2 regions of the Rhizobium binxianense genome follow, and region 1 is predicted to be linked to the other one. Evidence: riboswitches for the same ligand, from Rfam matches in the RefSeq annotation. Region 1 holds a riboswitch; the other holds the start of a gene.

Region 1 (7,565 bases):
GGAATTGCGTCAAAACAAAGAGATAGAGCATTTTCGTGAATCGAAGAAAAACGGAAATGCTCTAGCGCATAATCGTGAAAAGAAGACGCACGGCGCTGTAAAGCAAACGACGCCGATCGCTGGCGCCCCTTCCCCTCGACCCCCGGTTTGCGCTAAGGGCAATGCCCATGAGCCCATCCACCTTCACCATCCTCCTTGGCGGCGAACTCAGCCTGACGGAGCGCCTGCGCCATGCCGTCGGCGACAGCCGGTTCATCGCGGCCGATGGCGGCATGCGGCATGCGCTGGCACTCGGCATTACGCCGGAGCTCTGGGTCGGCGATTTCGATTCGACGCCTGATGATCTCGAGGGTGCGTTTCCCGATGTACCGAAACAGCCCTATCCCGCAGCAAAGGCGGCGACGGACGGCGAAATCGCCGTGTCGGAAGCGATCGCGCGCGGCGGGCGGCGATTGATCCTGGCCGGTGCGCTCGGCGGCGAACGCTCCGATCATGCGCTTCAGCATTTGCTGTCGGCCGTCAGCCTGGCGGAAGAGGGCTTCGATGTCCTGCTGACTTCGGGCAAGGAAGAGGCCGTGCCGCTGCTTGCCGGGACGATCGAGCTGGATCTTCCCCAGGGCAGTCTGTTTTCGGTGCTCGGGTTCAGCGAGCTGACCGGGCTTTCCATCGAGAATGCGCGTTATCCGCTGGCCGATTTCCATCTGCCTTTCGGCTCGTCGCGCACCATTTCCAACGTCGCGGAAGGCAAGGTTTGCTTTTCGCTCCGCAGCGGCCGGGCGATCGTGCTCGCCCGGCCCTATGATCTTTCCGGAGTCTGATTTTTGGCCCCTCCCATTCTGAAACTCGACGATATCTTCCTGAGCTTCGGCGGCGCACCGCTTTTGGCGGGGGCTAGCCTGCAGATCGAGCCCGGTGACAAGATCTGTCTCGTCGGGCGCAACGGCTCCGGAAAATCGACGCTCTTGAAGATCGCCGCCGGCCTGGTCGAGGCGCAGTCCGGCGAGGTCTTCCGCCATCCCTCCGCGACGGTGCGTTATCTCGAACAGGCGCCTGACTTTGCCGGCTTCAACACGGTGCAGGCCTATGCCGAGGCCGGTCTCGGGCCGGGCGACGACCCTTATCGCGTCACCTATCTGCTGTCTCATCTCGGACTGACAGGCGAGGAGGATCCCAGAAATCTTTCCGGCGGCGAATCGCGTCGAGCCGCCCTTGCTCGCGTGCTGGCGCCGGAGCCCGACATTCTGCTGCTCGACGAGCCGACCAACCATCTCGACTTGCCTACCATCGAATGGCTGGAAGGCGAGCTGCAGAAGACGCGCAGCGCTTTGGTGCTGATCTCGCACGATAGGCGTTTCCTCGAAAAGGTCTCGACGGCAACCGTCTGGCTCGACCGCGGCACCTCGCGCCGGCTCGACAGAGGCTTTTCGCATTTCGAGGCCTGGCGCGACCAGGTGCTGGAGGCCGAGGAGTTGGAGCAGCACAAGCTCGGCAAGGCGATCGAGCGCGAGGAGCACTGGCTGCGTTATGGTGTGACGGCACGGCGCAAGCGCAATATGCGCCGCCTCGGCGAGCTGCAGACGATGCGCTCGCAATATCGCGGTCACAAGGGGCCGCAGGGCACCGTTCAGGCGACGGCTTCGGACGCGCAGGAATCCGGCAAGCTGGTGATCGAAGCCGAGAAGATCACCAAGAGCTTCGGCGAGAGGGCCATCGTCACGCCCTTCTCGATCCGCGTGCATCGCGGCGATTGCATCGGTCTGGTAGGGCCGAACGGCGCGGGCAAGACGACACTGTTGAAGATGCTGACCGGGCAGCTTTCGCCCGATAGCGGCACGATAAAGCTCGGCACCAATCTGGAGATCGCGACACTCGACCAGAAACGCGAGGATCTCGATCCCGAGGATACGCTCGCCAACTATCTGACGGATGGGCGCGGCGAAAACCTGCTCGTCAACGGCGAGCAGCGTCATGTTACCGGCTATATGAAGGAATTCCTGTTCCAGCCGGAACAGGCGCGTACGCCGATCAGGAGCCTTTCCGGCGGCGAGCGCGCGCGGCTGATGCTGGCGCGCATCCTCTCACGCCCGGCGAACCTCTTGATCCTCGATGAACCCACCAACGACCTCGATATCGAGACGCTCGACCTCTTGCAGGAAATCGTCGCCGGCTTTCCCGGCACCGTCATTCTCGTCAGCCACGACCGCGATTTCCTCGACCGCACCGTCACCTCGACGATCGCGCCTGCCGTGCCGGATGCACCCGATGGCCGCTGGATCGAATATGCCGGCGGCTATTCGGACATGCTTGCGCAGCGCAAGGGCGCGCTCGAGGAGCGCAAGAGGGCAGAGAAGGCGGCGGAGAAGCCGAAGACGCAGGAGGCAGCGCCCTCCGCAGGGAGTGCCAAGAGCAAGCTCTCCTTCAAGCAGAAATTCGCGCTGGAAAATCTGCCGAAGGAAATGGCGAAAGCCGAGGCCGAAATCGCTAAGCGCGAACAGGTGATGGCCGATCCCAATCTTTTCACGCGTGATCCCGCAGCCTTCAACCGGCTTGCGGGCGAGATGGAGAAATTGCGCGCCAGCCTGACCGACATGGAGGAGGAGTGGCTGGAGCTCGAAATGTTGCGCGAAGAACTGGAAGGTTGAGCTTCGCAAACTTGTCGGCTCACCTTTCCTTGATTGGCCAATGTATCGCTGCGCGGCATAGGGTGCGCTCCGGCAGCAAATCCAAGTGTTACAGCGTCCTTTTTGCGCATCTGAAAAAACGCGCGGCGCTGTAGGGATATTGCCGATCGCAAGGGCGACAAGGAAAAGTCATATGTCTCGCAAGCCTCATTCCAGAATTCTCATGGCACTTGCCGCTGGCGGCCTCGCCGCGCTTGCCGCATCGCAGGCCGTACAGGCACAGGATAGTAACCGTGTTCGCGTTCGCGGCGCCATCGAAGCCTCAGCGGCGATAAGCTCGTCGTCAAGACGCGCGAAGGCAGCGATGCGACGATCACGCTGAAAGCCGGTTGGAAAGTCGGTGGCGTCAAAAAAGCCTCGGTCGAGAATATCAAGCCCGGCGATTTCGTCGGGGTCGCCTCTCTCCCGAAAGGCACCGGCCCGGATGGCGCGATCGAGGTGCTGATCTTTCCGGCGTCGATGAAGGGAACCGGCGAGGGCAATCGCCCCTGGGATGCGCAGCCGAACAGCCAGATGACCAACGCGACCGTCAGCAATGCCGTCAAATCCGTCGACGGCCACACGATCACGCTGACCTATCAGGGCAAGGAAAAGACCATCACGATCGCCGATGCGACACCAATCGTGACCTTGGCACCGGCGACCAAAGATGATCTGAAGACCGGCGCCGGCGTCATCGTCACCGGCGAGAAGGCAGCGGACGGCAGCATCTCGGCCAGCCAGGTGGCCGTCGGTCTCAATGGCATCACGCCGCCGATGTGATCCGCGGGCTTAGAGCGGTTCAGCTTTTGATGGAATCGGAGAACCGTTCTAAGTTTTTATTTTTTGCGCAATTCCCGGCAAAAGCGCTTCGCGCTTTGCCTGGAATTGCTCTAAAGCGCCGGCGCGGGTACGGCAGCAGCGCCTACACTGGCGCTGGCGCCGCTCTGGGCGACAGGCGGTTCCTCGGATTTTGACGGCAGCGCCTGCAGGTGCAGGACGCGCGGCTTCAGCGCCTCGAGATAGGCCTCGGAGCGGCCGATATAGATCATGCCGCTTTCGGGCAGTGTGGTGAGCAGTTTGGCCATGGTTTCCTGCCATTCCGGCTCCATGCCTTCCAGCACTTCGTCGAAAATGATCCAGCGCGGGCGCACGAGCAGCAGGCGGGCGAAGCCGATCGCCTTCTGTTCGTCGCTGTCGAGCAGCTTGTCCCAGCGGGCGCGGGTATCGAGCCTTGCGATCAGCGAATGCAGGCCGGCCTTTTCGAGAGCCGCCTCAATATCCGCCTTCTGATAGGCATCGGCACTTTCGGGGAAGGCCAGCGCCTCACGCAATGTGCCGCCGGGGACATAGGCGATCTGCGGAACGAACAGCATGTCGTCGATCGGCGGCAGGCCCATCGTGCCGCTGCCGCACGGCCAGAGGCCGGCCATCGCCTGGAACAGCAGCTTGCGGTTGACGCTGTGATCGCCGTTGATCATGATCTTTTCGCCGGCCTTGATCACGACATCGGTTTCACGCAGACGGAAGCCGCCGCATTCGTCGATCTCTTCGCCGATCTTGGCGACGATGACGATATCCTTCAGCGTCAGCGTGTCGGCCGCGGTGTTTTCATAGGCGATGCTGTCCTTGAGGTCGAAGTCCTCTTCCATGTCGACCAACGCCTGGCGGAAATCGGTGACGCGCATCAGCGTGGCCCGCCATTCGGCGATCGGGCCGAAATTGGCGACGTACCAGCGCAGCGCCGTATTGACCTGATTGAAGGCGCCGACCGACATCATCAGCTGGCCGAGGGTGAGGCCGCCGGAGAAATAGGCAGGGGCGGCGACGATGATCGGGATGACGATCACCAGCCAGCCATAGCCGGCCGAAACCCAGGTGAGGTTGGTATTGGCCATGGCGAGCCGCTTGACGACCCTCAGCACCGAGCTGATGTCGGTGTTGATGCGCCGGCGCTCATTCTCCTCGCCGCGGGCGACGGTGATAGCCGGCATGTTTTCGTTGGCGTGCATCAAGGTGAAGCGAAGCTCGGCCTCCTTCGAGAAACGGTCGGCATTGAGCTTCACCAGCTTGCGGCCGACGACCTGGCTCAGCACCGAGGCGGAAGCGGCATAGAAAATCGCCGCCCAGACCATGTAACCCGGAATGGAGAAGCTGTGGCCGCTGATCCGGAAGATGAAGCCGCTCGAAAGCTCCCAGAGCACGCCGATGAAGCTCACCAGAAGAATGGTCGATTGCAGCAGGCCGAGAACCAGCCCTGTCGTGCTTTCGGCGAGATTGCGGGAATCCTCGTGCAGGCGCTGGTCCGGATTGACGCCGATCAGGCCGCTGGAGGCGAGCCGCAGCGCCCGCTTGCGCTTCAGCCATTGATCGACGAGATCGCGCGACAGGCCCTCGCGCATATAGAGCGCGGTCATCTGATTCAGCCAGGCTTGCAGCACGTTGAGCAGCAGCAGCGTGCCGGCGATCATCGCAAAGATTTCAAGCTGGTGGAAGAACTCGCCGAGGTCGCGGCGCTCCAGCGAATCGTAGAAGGGCGCATTCCATTCATTGAGGATGACCTGGCCGTAGGACGTCGCCAGGATAACAAGGATCAGCACGGTCGCCAGAAACAGCACCTTGCCCCGCACTTGCGAATTCCAGAACGCTGAGAACATCACCCCGAGGCGATATGTCAGGCTGAGATCATACCCTACCCTATCCTGCCTCCGGATTCCTGGCCTCCCCTCGGTCTTATCTGCCATTAACGCTTTTCCAAATCGCCCATGCTCCTATTATTAACATGGTGGCGTTACCGGTCTATCAACAGATTCTATCAGTCATTAAAGTGTGATGATGCTTGCACGGGCTGCGCCTGCATGCATTCGCCATTGATTCGCGGTCCGACTGGAGCTAATTAAAGTGCTCCGTGGTGATTTGGCCGGCCGGCTTGCAGCCACGTTAAAAAAGTCGCTAAAGGGCCGCGTGCGGACCGGTAGCGATTTTTTTCGCCGCCGGTTTTTTATTTTTGATCGAGTGACCGCAATGCCCATCAAGATCCCCGATACGCTGCCCGCCTTCGAAACCCTGGTTCAAGAGGGCGTGCGGGTGATGACCGAGACGATGGCGATCCGTCAGGACATCCGTCCGCTGCAGATCGGGCTGCTCAACCTCATGCCGAACAAGATCAAGACCGAGTTGCAGATGGCCCGCCTCGTCGGCGCCTCGCCGCTGCAGGTGGAACTGTCGCTGATCCGCATCGGCGGCCACAAGGCGAAGAACACGTCCGAAGACCATCTGCTTTCCTTCTACCAGACCTGGGAAGAGGTGAAGCAGCGCAAGTTCGACGGCTTCATCATCACTGGCGCGCCGATCGAGCTTCTGCCTTATGAGGACGTCACCTATTGGGCGGAAATGCAGCAGATCCTCGGCTGGACGGAAACGAACGTCCACTCGACGATGAACGTCTGCTGGGGCGCGATGGCGGCGATCTATCATTTCCACGGCGTTCCGAAATACGAGCTGAAAGAGAAGGCCTTCGGCGTCTACCGCCACCGGAACCTGAAACCTTCCTCCATCTATCTCAACGGCTTTTCCGACAATTTCGAAGTCCCGGTGTCGCGCTGGACCGAGGTGCGCCGCGCCGATATCGAAAAATCCGAAAGCCTGGAGATCCTGATGGAATCAGGTGAGATGGGCGTCTGCCTCGTGCACGAGAAGAAGGGCCGGCGGCTCTATATGTTCAACCATGTCGAATATGATTCCACCTCGCTGTCCGACGAGTATTTCCGCGACGTCAATGCCGGCGTGCCGATCAAGATGCCGCACAACTACTTCCCGCATAATGATCCCGCACTTGCGCCGCAGAACCGCTGGCGCAGCCATGCGCATCTTCTGTTCGGCAATTGGATCAACGAAATCTACCAGACGACGCCCTTCGATGTGGAGGAGATCGGCACGGATCTCTGAGTGTGGCAGAGCGGATGCCGCAGCGTCACCGCTGCGGCATTTCTTTCTGATCCCACGGTTGCGGTTTGGAGCAAATGCGGGCAGGTTCCGCTCCTAAAGCGCGTCGCGATCTTTCAGATTCGCTCTCCGCGCTTTAAGTCTTTGTTTTTACGCATGTCGTTATCGCAAAACCGCTGTACACTTTTGCGCGACATGCTTAAACCCCAGGAATAGAACGGACGGTCGATCATGTCGGATAAGTTGGAGCGGGAAGTTTTCGGACAGACGAAAGCAGGCGAGACCGTCTATCGCGTCGAGATCAAGGGCGGCGGGCTGACGGCCAAGATCATCACCTGGGGGGCGGTCATCCAGGATCTGCGCCTTGAGGGACATGAGGCGCCGCTGCAGCTCGGCTTCGACGACTTCGACAGCTACCCCCTCCATTCGGCCTATTTCGGCGCGACACCCGGCCGCTGCGCCAATCGTGTCGGTGGCGGTAAATTCACGCTCGACGGCAAGGACTATCAGCTGGAGCCGAATGAAAACGGCGTGACGCATCTGCATGGCGGCAGCGACAATATCGCCAAACGCAACTGGACGATCGTCGAGCATGACGTCGACCGCGTCGTGCTGAAGATCGTCGATCCCGATGGCCGCGCGGGCTATCCCGGCAATTGCACGATCCAGGCAACCTTCCGGGTGCACGGCAACGGCGAACTGTCGGTGACTTACGAATCGACCAGCGATCAGCCGACGCTCGCCAATGTCTGCCAGCACGCCTATTTCAATCTCGATGGCCGTGAAGATGCGCTTGGCCACGACATCATGATCGCTGCCGATCACTATCTGCCGACCGACGAGAGGCAGGTGCCGACCGGTGAGATCCGTTCCGTCGCGGGCACCGAATTCGATTTCCGCGAGATGGCGCCGATGAAGCGATTCGTCGGCAGCGAGCAAGCTTTGTACGACCATAATTTC
Region 2 (7,565 bases), 730 kb from region 1:
TCCGCGCCTATGCCCGCTTCGATCAGGCGCTGCTGAACAAAGCGATCGCAGCAGGCGAAACCGAGCCGGAGCAATTGCTCGGCCGGGGCGTGCTCGCCTTCACCATCGACCAGGGCAAGTTCGGCCAGCCCTACCAGGGCATCGTCGAACTCGACGGCACCTCGCTCGAGGAGATTGCCGGCGTCTATTTCCGTCAGTCGGAGCAGATCCCGACACGGGTGCGCCTGGCCGCAGCCGAACTCTTCGATCGCGACGATGCCGGCAAGCCGCGCCATCGCTGGCGGGCAGGCGGCCTTGTCGCCCAGTTCCTGCCGGAAGCACCCGAGCGCATGCGCCGGCCGGATCTCCACGGCGGCGACGGCGACACCGGCAGCCGCCCGCATGGTGAGGACGATGCCTGGCTCGAAGCCCGTTCGCTGGTCGAGACCATCGACGCCGATGAACTGACCGATCCGCTGGTTGGTACCGAACGGCTGCTGTTCCGCCTGTTCCACGAGCGCGGTGTCCGCGTCTACGAACCGCGCGCCGTCTTCGACCGCTGCAGCTGCTCGCGCGACAAGATCAAGGGCGTGCTGAAGGGCTTCACCGCCGAGGAGATCGAGGCCAGCCAGGAAAACGGCGAAATCGCCGTCACCTGCGAATTCTGCTCGACCACCTACCGCTTCGAGCCGGCCGAGCTTCAGCCGGCCGAAGGTTGAGGACACGCACAGCGAGCAATAAAAGATTAGCGATGATGCAGCACGGTGACTCGACTTTGCGTAGTCACTGTGCACCTATTCTGTTTCTTGGTTCTGGCCTAAGAAAGCGGGATGGGGCGTTGATGCGACTTTTGTTTTTTGTACTCGCACTCATAGCTGCGGTGCCACGAATGAGCTTGGCTGATGACGAGACAGTCCAATGGAAAGAAGTCGGCGGCTGGAAGGTGGCTGTCGACAAGACCCTAGGCAACGGCTGCTTTGTTCTGACTTCCTTCGAAGACGGCACGGTTTTTCGTCTTGGCCTCAATTATGTCAAAAAGGAAAGTCCTTTTTACATTCTGATTGGAAATGTAAATTGGAAATCCTTGGAAGACGGGAAGCAGTATCCCCTTGAATTTTATTTAGATCGCTCAAAATGGACAGTTGATGCGAGCGCCGTGGACCTTGATGGCTTTAAGGCATTATGGATCGATTTTAAGGATTCGAGCTTGGTTGCCGAGTTCGCTCGTAAATTGAGCTTTCGCGCGACCTTTAACGGAAAACAGATTGTTGCCCTGAGTTTAAAAAATTCCGTCAAGGCAACCGACGAGATGCTCGCCTGCCAAAAAGCGGTAAATGCTGCCGTTGCCCAACAGCCGGCGCCGCCACAATCAAAAGATCCGTTTGAAGCAAAGCCAGGTACTCAGGCCTCGGATCCTTTTGACCTTTAAAGCATGTCGCGCGTGCAGCAGTTTTAGCAAAGACATACGAAAAACAAAGACCTAAAGCGCGGCACGCGAACCTGAAAGATCGCGACGCGCCTTAGCAGATGATTGACGGAAGATGACGTCTGGATGCCCTGCGCTCATAGGACGCGCTGGGCCCCTCTGCCGCTTTCAATCTGCGCTCGATTTCGGGATCATACGTCAGTTAAGCACCCGCAGCAGCCCCGGTGAATCCAGCGAGAAGGCGGGGATGTCGACATCGAATATCTCGCCTTCGTCCGTTTCCATCTGGTAATGGCCGAACATCAGTCCGGAGGGGGTGTCGAGCGGGCAGCCGGAGGAATATTCGTAGGTGTCGCCGGGGCTGAGCCGCGGCTGTTCGCCGACGACGCCGGGGCCTGTCACTTCGTCCACCTGTCCGTTCTGGTCGGTGATGTTCCAGTAACGGTTGACCAGGCGAACGGCTATGCCGGAATTGTTGCTGATGACAATCCGGTAACCCCAGACATAGCGATCGTCTTCCGGGTCGGATTGCTCCTCCAGATAGAACGGTTCGACGACGACTTCGATATCCTTTGTGAGGGCGCGATACATGCCTTGCACCTTAGTCAAGATATGTTACCCGTATCTTATAAAGAGGCCATGTCCGTCAAGGAACGGAACGTTGATCAGTGATGAAACCGTCATGATCGAAGGGTTTTCGATCGTTAAGCCTAATCGTCAGTGTTAATTTTACCTCCGAACGCCGGCGCGGGCGAACTTGTTCCCCCCGGCCTCACGGAGTGAGGTCCGGCCTCACGGAGCGAGGCCCGGCAGCGGCCGAACCGCGAATGGGTCCGGCCGCTATTCCCGTCGGTCAGGCCGAGACCTTGGCAAGCGCCTTGGCGAAATCCTCGATCAGGTCGTCGGTATCCTCGATGCCGGCCGAAAGGCGCACCGTGCCGGGAGAGATGCCGAGTTCGGCACGCGCCTCCTCCGTCAAGTTCTTGTGCGTCGTCGTGGCCGGATGGGTGATCAGGCTTTTGCTGTCGCCGAGATTGTTGGAGATCTTGACGATATCGAGTGCGTTCTGCAGCGCGAAGGCCGCTTCCTTGCCGCCCTTCAGCTCGAAGGCGACGAGGGTCGAGCCGCCGGTCATCTGCTTGGCGATGATATCGGCCTGCGGATGGTCCTTGCGGCCGGGATAGATCACCTTGGCGACCTTGCCCTGCTCGGCCAGAAAGTCGGCGATCTTCGCCGCATTCTGCGTCTGCTGGCGCACCCGCAGCGGCAGCGTCTCGATGCCTTTCAACAGCGTCCAGGCGTTGAACGGCGACATGGCCGGGCCGGTATGGCGGAAGTAATCGTGCAGGTTCTCGTCGATCCATTCCTTGTCCGCAAGCACCACGCCGCCGAGGCAGCGGCCCTGGCCGTCAATATGCTTGGTGGCGGAATAGACGACGATGTGGGCGCCGAGCTCCAAGGGCTTCTGGAACAGCGGCGTGGCGAAGACGTTGTCGACCACGACCTTGGCGCCGACCTGGTTGGCGAGCTTGGCGACCCCTGCGATATCGACCACCTCGAGCGTCGGGTTGGTCGGGCTTTCCAGGAAGAACACCTTGGTGTTCGGCCGGATCGCCTCTTCCCAATTCTTGAGATCGCGGCCGTCGACCAGCGTGCATTCGATGCCGTATTTCGGCGCCAATGTTTCCACAACCCAGCGGCAGGAGCCGAACAGGGCGCGGGCCGCGACGATATGGTCGCCGGCCTTGACCTGGCAGAGGACTGCGGCGGCGACGGCCGCCATGCCGGAGGCGGTGGCGCGGGCGTCTTCGGCGCCTTCGAGCATGCACATGCGCTTTTCGAACATGTCGTTGGTGGGGCTGCCGTAGCGGGCATAGATGAAGCCGTCGGTCTCGCCCTTGAAGCGGGCTTCGGCCGCTTCCGATGTGTCATAGACGAAACCTTGCGTGAGATAGATTGCCTCGGAGGTCTCGCCATATTGCGAACGCAGCGTTCCGCCGTGGACGAGTTGGGTTGCCGGGCGCCAGGTCTTGCTCATGCCATCACCTTCACATAACAAAAAAACCGGTCGCAAAAGCAGACCGGTTTCAACCCGGTCTTTTTAGCCACTTGTTTAACGTGGCTGCAAGCCGACCGGCCAAATCACCACGGGATAATTCTGCAATACTGCTGTTAGCTGCTTGCGTCAATTCCCCGAGTTTGGTTTTGTCGGCGGCAAATGATGGATGAGGCATGATGGCTCGTGAAACGGGAATTCTGGCGGATCGCGCGATCTCCGCGCTGTTCGAAGCGGAGCGTCTGATCTCCGAACGGGAGCTGGACCGCGACCAGATCCAGCCCGCAAGTCTCGACCTGCGCTTGGGCGCCAAGGCCTTTCGCGTGCGCGCCAGCTTCATGCCCGGGCCCTCGCACCTGGTGTCCGACAAGCTCGACCGGCTGAGCCTGCATGTCATCGACCTCACCGAAGGCGCGGTGCTCGAAACCGGCTGCGTCTACATCGTGCCGCTGATGGAGAGCCTGGCGCTGCCGGCCGACATGTCGGCCTCGGCCAATCCGAAGAGCTCGACCGGCCGCCTCGATATCTTTACCCGCGTCATTACCGACTACGCCCAGGAATTCGACAAGATCCCGGCGGGTTATTCCGGCCCGCTCTATCTCGAAATCAGCCCGCGCACCTTCCCGATCGTCGTGCGCCGCGGCTCGCGCCTGTCGCAGATCCGCTTCCGCGTCGGCCAATCCCTGCTCGGCGAGCCGGAATTGTTGAAGCTGCATGAAAGCGAGACCCTGGTCGCCAGCAAGCAGCCGAACGTATCGGGCGGCGGTATCGCGCTGTCGATCGACCTTGCCGGCGACAAGGACGGCCTGATCGGCTATCGCGGCAAACATCACACCGCCGTCGTCGATGTCGACAAGAAAGATCAGCACGACATCTATGATTTCTGGGAACCGCTCTATAGCCGCGGCCGCAACGAGCTGATCCTCGATCCCGACGAGTTCTATATCCTCGTCTCGCGCGAGGCCGTGCATGTGCCGCCGGATTATGCCGCCGAGATGACCCCCTTCGATCCGCTGGTCGGCGAATTCCGCGTCCATTATGCCGGCTTCTTCGATCCGGGCTTCGGCCATGCCCCGGCCGGCGGGCGCGGCAGCCGCGCCGTACTCGAAGTCCGCAGCCACGAGGTGCCCTTCATCCTCGAAGACGGCCAGATCGTCGGCCGCCTCGTCTACGAACACATGCAGGAAAAGCCCGCCAGCCTCTACGGCTCCGGCCTCGGCTCCAACTACCAGGCCCAGGGCCTCAAACTCTCGAAGCACTTCCGCATCTGAGACGTTGCGTCCGGCGCGACTTGACAGCCGCCCCCATCTGTTGGAAATCTCAGCGCATCGCGGGTGTAGCTCAATGGTAGAGCAGCAGCTTCCCAAGCTGAATACGAGGGTTCGATTCCCTTCACCCGCTCCAGCTGCCTTTCACTTCACGTTCAGTTTGTTAGTCGATCGGCTTCTATCAACGTGCATGAAGCTCAAACGGTTAGCACCTCTACCTTTAGAAAGCCGGTACGGAGGTTCGACTACGCTTACTTCGGTAAGCGGAAGATTATTAGGTTTGGAACCTACCCATTACTCAGTTTAGCAGAGGCTCAGACGCGGAGAGAGGGCCACAAGGACGCTGGCGGAGGGGCTGTATCGATTGTTGGCCGAGGCAATCTTCTTGATTTTGGGAGGCCGCTCGATCCTCAGCAGCGAGGTGAGTACGGCGGTAGAGAGACGTTTAAAGTTGCTGAATGTAGCCATGGTGCGTGCGAAGGAAGCTCCTTACGTGGTTGATAAACGAAGCCTCTGGAAAACGGAGGTGTATTTCAATCCCTTGACGGCTTTCTCAGCTGATTATTATACGCACACAGATTGTCTGCGCCTTAGGGTTGATTGATAAATGAAATCATCACATGGTGGCTGGCTGTTTTTCGTATCCACGCAGTTATCTTGATCAAGAACATGGAATTTTCGTCGAGAACCCGAGTCTATCAAGACCTCGCACGCGGAAAGTAGAGTGGCTCTCATTACAGGAGTGACAATGACGAGTTTCCCGCCGCTCTTATGCGGGTCACCAACCGCCGAGGGGCTGGGCAAGATAGCGCTAAGTCAATTAAATGCGTCTTTGGCAAATTTCTCCGATCGAACTATTCATTATCTTACAGCGGCTTCATCGGATGAAGTCACGATCTTCGGCCCATTTTGCGCACGCGTTATCCTTGAGAACGGATGCGCGGCGCTGGTCGGTCGGCTTGACCCCTTCAGAATCCTCTACCTGAGCGAGTTTCAATCAAGGCCGGAGTACCTCTCAGGCAGACGCGTCAAGTCAGCGTTTTCGTGGGCGGGTGACGTGATTCCAGAAGAAAAACCGTCTGCGGTTTTGTGGGACGCAGATCACGAGTTAGTAAAAATCAGTCGCTCGTTGTTTTCTGCACATCTCGAGCACGTGTACTGGCGCCCCGCAGTGGATGCAATGCTGGATTATATTGAGGGAAATGATGCGCCCCAACTGGACGATATGCGTTCGTTAGAAAGCGAGAAATACATATCAGAGATCAAAGGAAGATTCAGGCAGCTGTATTCACAGTTGTCCAAGGGAGTGCATTGGGAATTTTTTAGCAGCAGCCTGCAAATGGACGAAGTAACGGTCAAAACGTTAATTAGAGATACAATCGTTAATATCGCAGGGTTGGGCCTAATATCGCATTTTGTACCTACGGCGTACGCGTCCTTGAGTGCAGAGGCGGCGGTAGAATCTTACATTCAACTAAGAGAGATAGTGCCGTGATAACTCAATTAGAAGAAGAAATCGACGCCACGTTGATTTTGGCGGCCGAAGAATGCCCACCTGCAGACTTTGCTAATATCCATAAATTCTCATCGCATGATGACGTCATTATCCGCAAACTTGTTGCTCATGGCCCTGTCCTGATTCGTGGAGGCCGAGGAAGTGGAAAAAGTGCGCTCTTGCTCGAAGCTCATCGTCGTATGCGCGAGCTCGGCGCGGTCATTCCGGTCTATGTTAGCTTGCGCTATTTGCCGCTGCTGCAGTCCGACGGCGATGAATATGTCATGCATTTTTGCCAGTTGCTCTCTAAGAAAATACAAGAGGAACTCGCAGAACAGCAGCACCGGGTTTCGTTCCCGGTTGTCAATGAAGTTGCTTCGCTTCAGCAAGCTTTGAGCACATTGGCTCAATTCGCTCATAAGCGTGTTGTTTTGCTTTTCGATGACGCTGCGCATATCGGCCGCGAGAAGCCGCTTGAAGTATTTTTCGACCTTTTTCGTACTATATCCAGCAGTTTAGTTTCGTGCAAAGCGTCAATTTATCCTGGCGTTACGAAATTCGGAACGCGCTTCGACGTTTATAATGATTCTACGGTCTTGGAAATAAGTCGCTCAGACGTAGCAAAAGATAAGAGTTTTTTCTTAGAGGTGTTGAAAGCTCGATATCCCAATATTGCTTTGTCGGAGCGATTTTCAGAGAGACTTTCTCCTGAGCATTTTGCGAATCTCATCGGCCGAGCTGTTGTTGGAAACATGCGTGGCTTTATTCTTGCTTGCAATCGTTTTGATCAAACTGAACGAATAAGCATTCCAGACGTAAACACATGTCTTCTGGCGCTCGCGACCGACTACTATTGGCCACTGATGGACGAAGTTGCTCCGAAGCTCGGGGTATATGAGCCCCTCATTGAACCTGCCCGTGACCTAGTGGAAGCCATAGTAGATCATGCTGTAAAAGCCTCCAGAGGCAAGGCGGTCTCTCAGGATCGCGTTCTCATACACAGGCAGTTCCTCGCGCAGTTTGGTAAGATTTTTGAGGTTCTTGAATATCTTGGCTTTATCTCCCGGCGGGAGGCTTCTCGGGCGATGAAATCTGGGGGGCGAGGAGCGGTTTTCGCGATCAACCTGTGTAATCTGCTCGATAAGACGCCCAGCCAACGTCTCTCAATCGATGCCATGGAGCAGTGGATTGCAGGAACTCCAGAAATTTCTGAGATTCACGTTTCGAGCAACACATTTCAATCCCTTACTCTCCCCACGCTTGCAGACGAAAGCGGCGAACTTGCAATCTTAACTAAGCCAGTTGGAGTTTTGGCAAAATCAACAGCTTACCCTTACGGGT

What was found. A riboswitch is a leader RNA that binds a small molecule or an ion and turns the genes downstream of it on or off. The one in region 1 is predicted to bind S-adenosylmethionine.
Region 2: another riboswitch for S-adenosylmethionine. It lies ahead of PO860_RS00900 (O-succinylhomoserine sulfhydrylase); the one in region 1 lies ahead of metA (homoserine O-acetyltransferase MetA).

The regions. Positions count from the first base shown of each region.
Region 1 covers NZ_CP118713.1:4,006,122-4,013,686, reverse strand. Annotated here, with positions in the region: gene PO860_RS19660 (thiamine diphosphokinase) at 162-818, shown strand; gene PO860_RS19655 (ABC-F family ATP-binding cassette domain-containing protein) at 822-2,642, shown strand; partial or broken gene PO860_RS19650 (hypothetical protein) at 2,815-3,443, shown strand; gene PO860_RS19645 (ABC transporter ATP-binding protein/permease) at 3,554-5,404, opposite strand; SAM riboswitch at 5,559-5,636, shown strand; gene metA (homoserine O-acetyltransferase MetA) at 5,685-6,608, shown strand; gene PO860_RS19635 (aldose epimerase family protein) at 6,837-7,565, shown strand, end outside.
Region 2 covers NZ_CP118713.1:178,905-186,469, forward strand. Annotated here, with positions in the region: gene PO860_RS00885 (Hsp33 family molecular chaperone) at 1-698, shown strand, start outside; gene PO860_RS00890 (hypothetical protein) at 821-1,408, shown strand; gene apaG (Co2+/Mg2+ efflux protein ApaG) at 1,604-1,996, opposite strand; gene PO860_RS00900 (O-succinylhomoserine sulfhydrylase) at 2,259-3,443, opposite strand; SAM riboswitch at 3,486-3,564, opposite strand; gene PO860_RS00905 (2'-deoxycytidine 5'-triphosphate deaminase) at 3,638-4,732, shown strand; tRNA gene PO860_RS00910 (tRNA-Gly) at 4,792-4,865, shown strand; gene PO860_RS00915 (hypothetical protein) at 5,478-6,224, shown strand; gene PO860_RS00920 (ATP-binding protein) at 6,221-7,565, shown strand, end outside.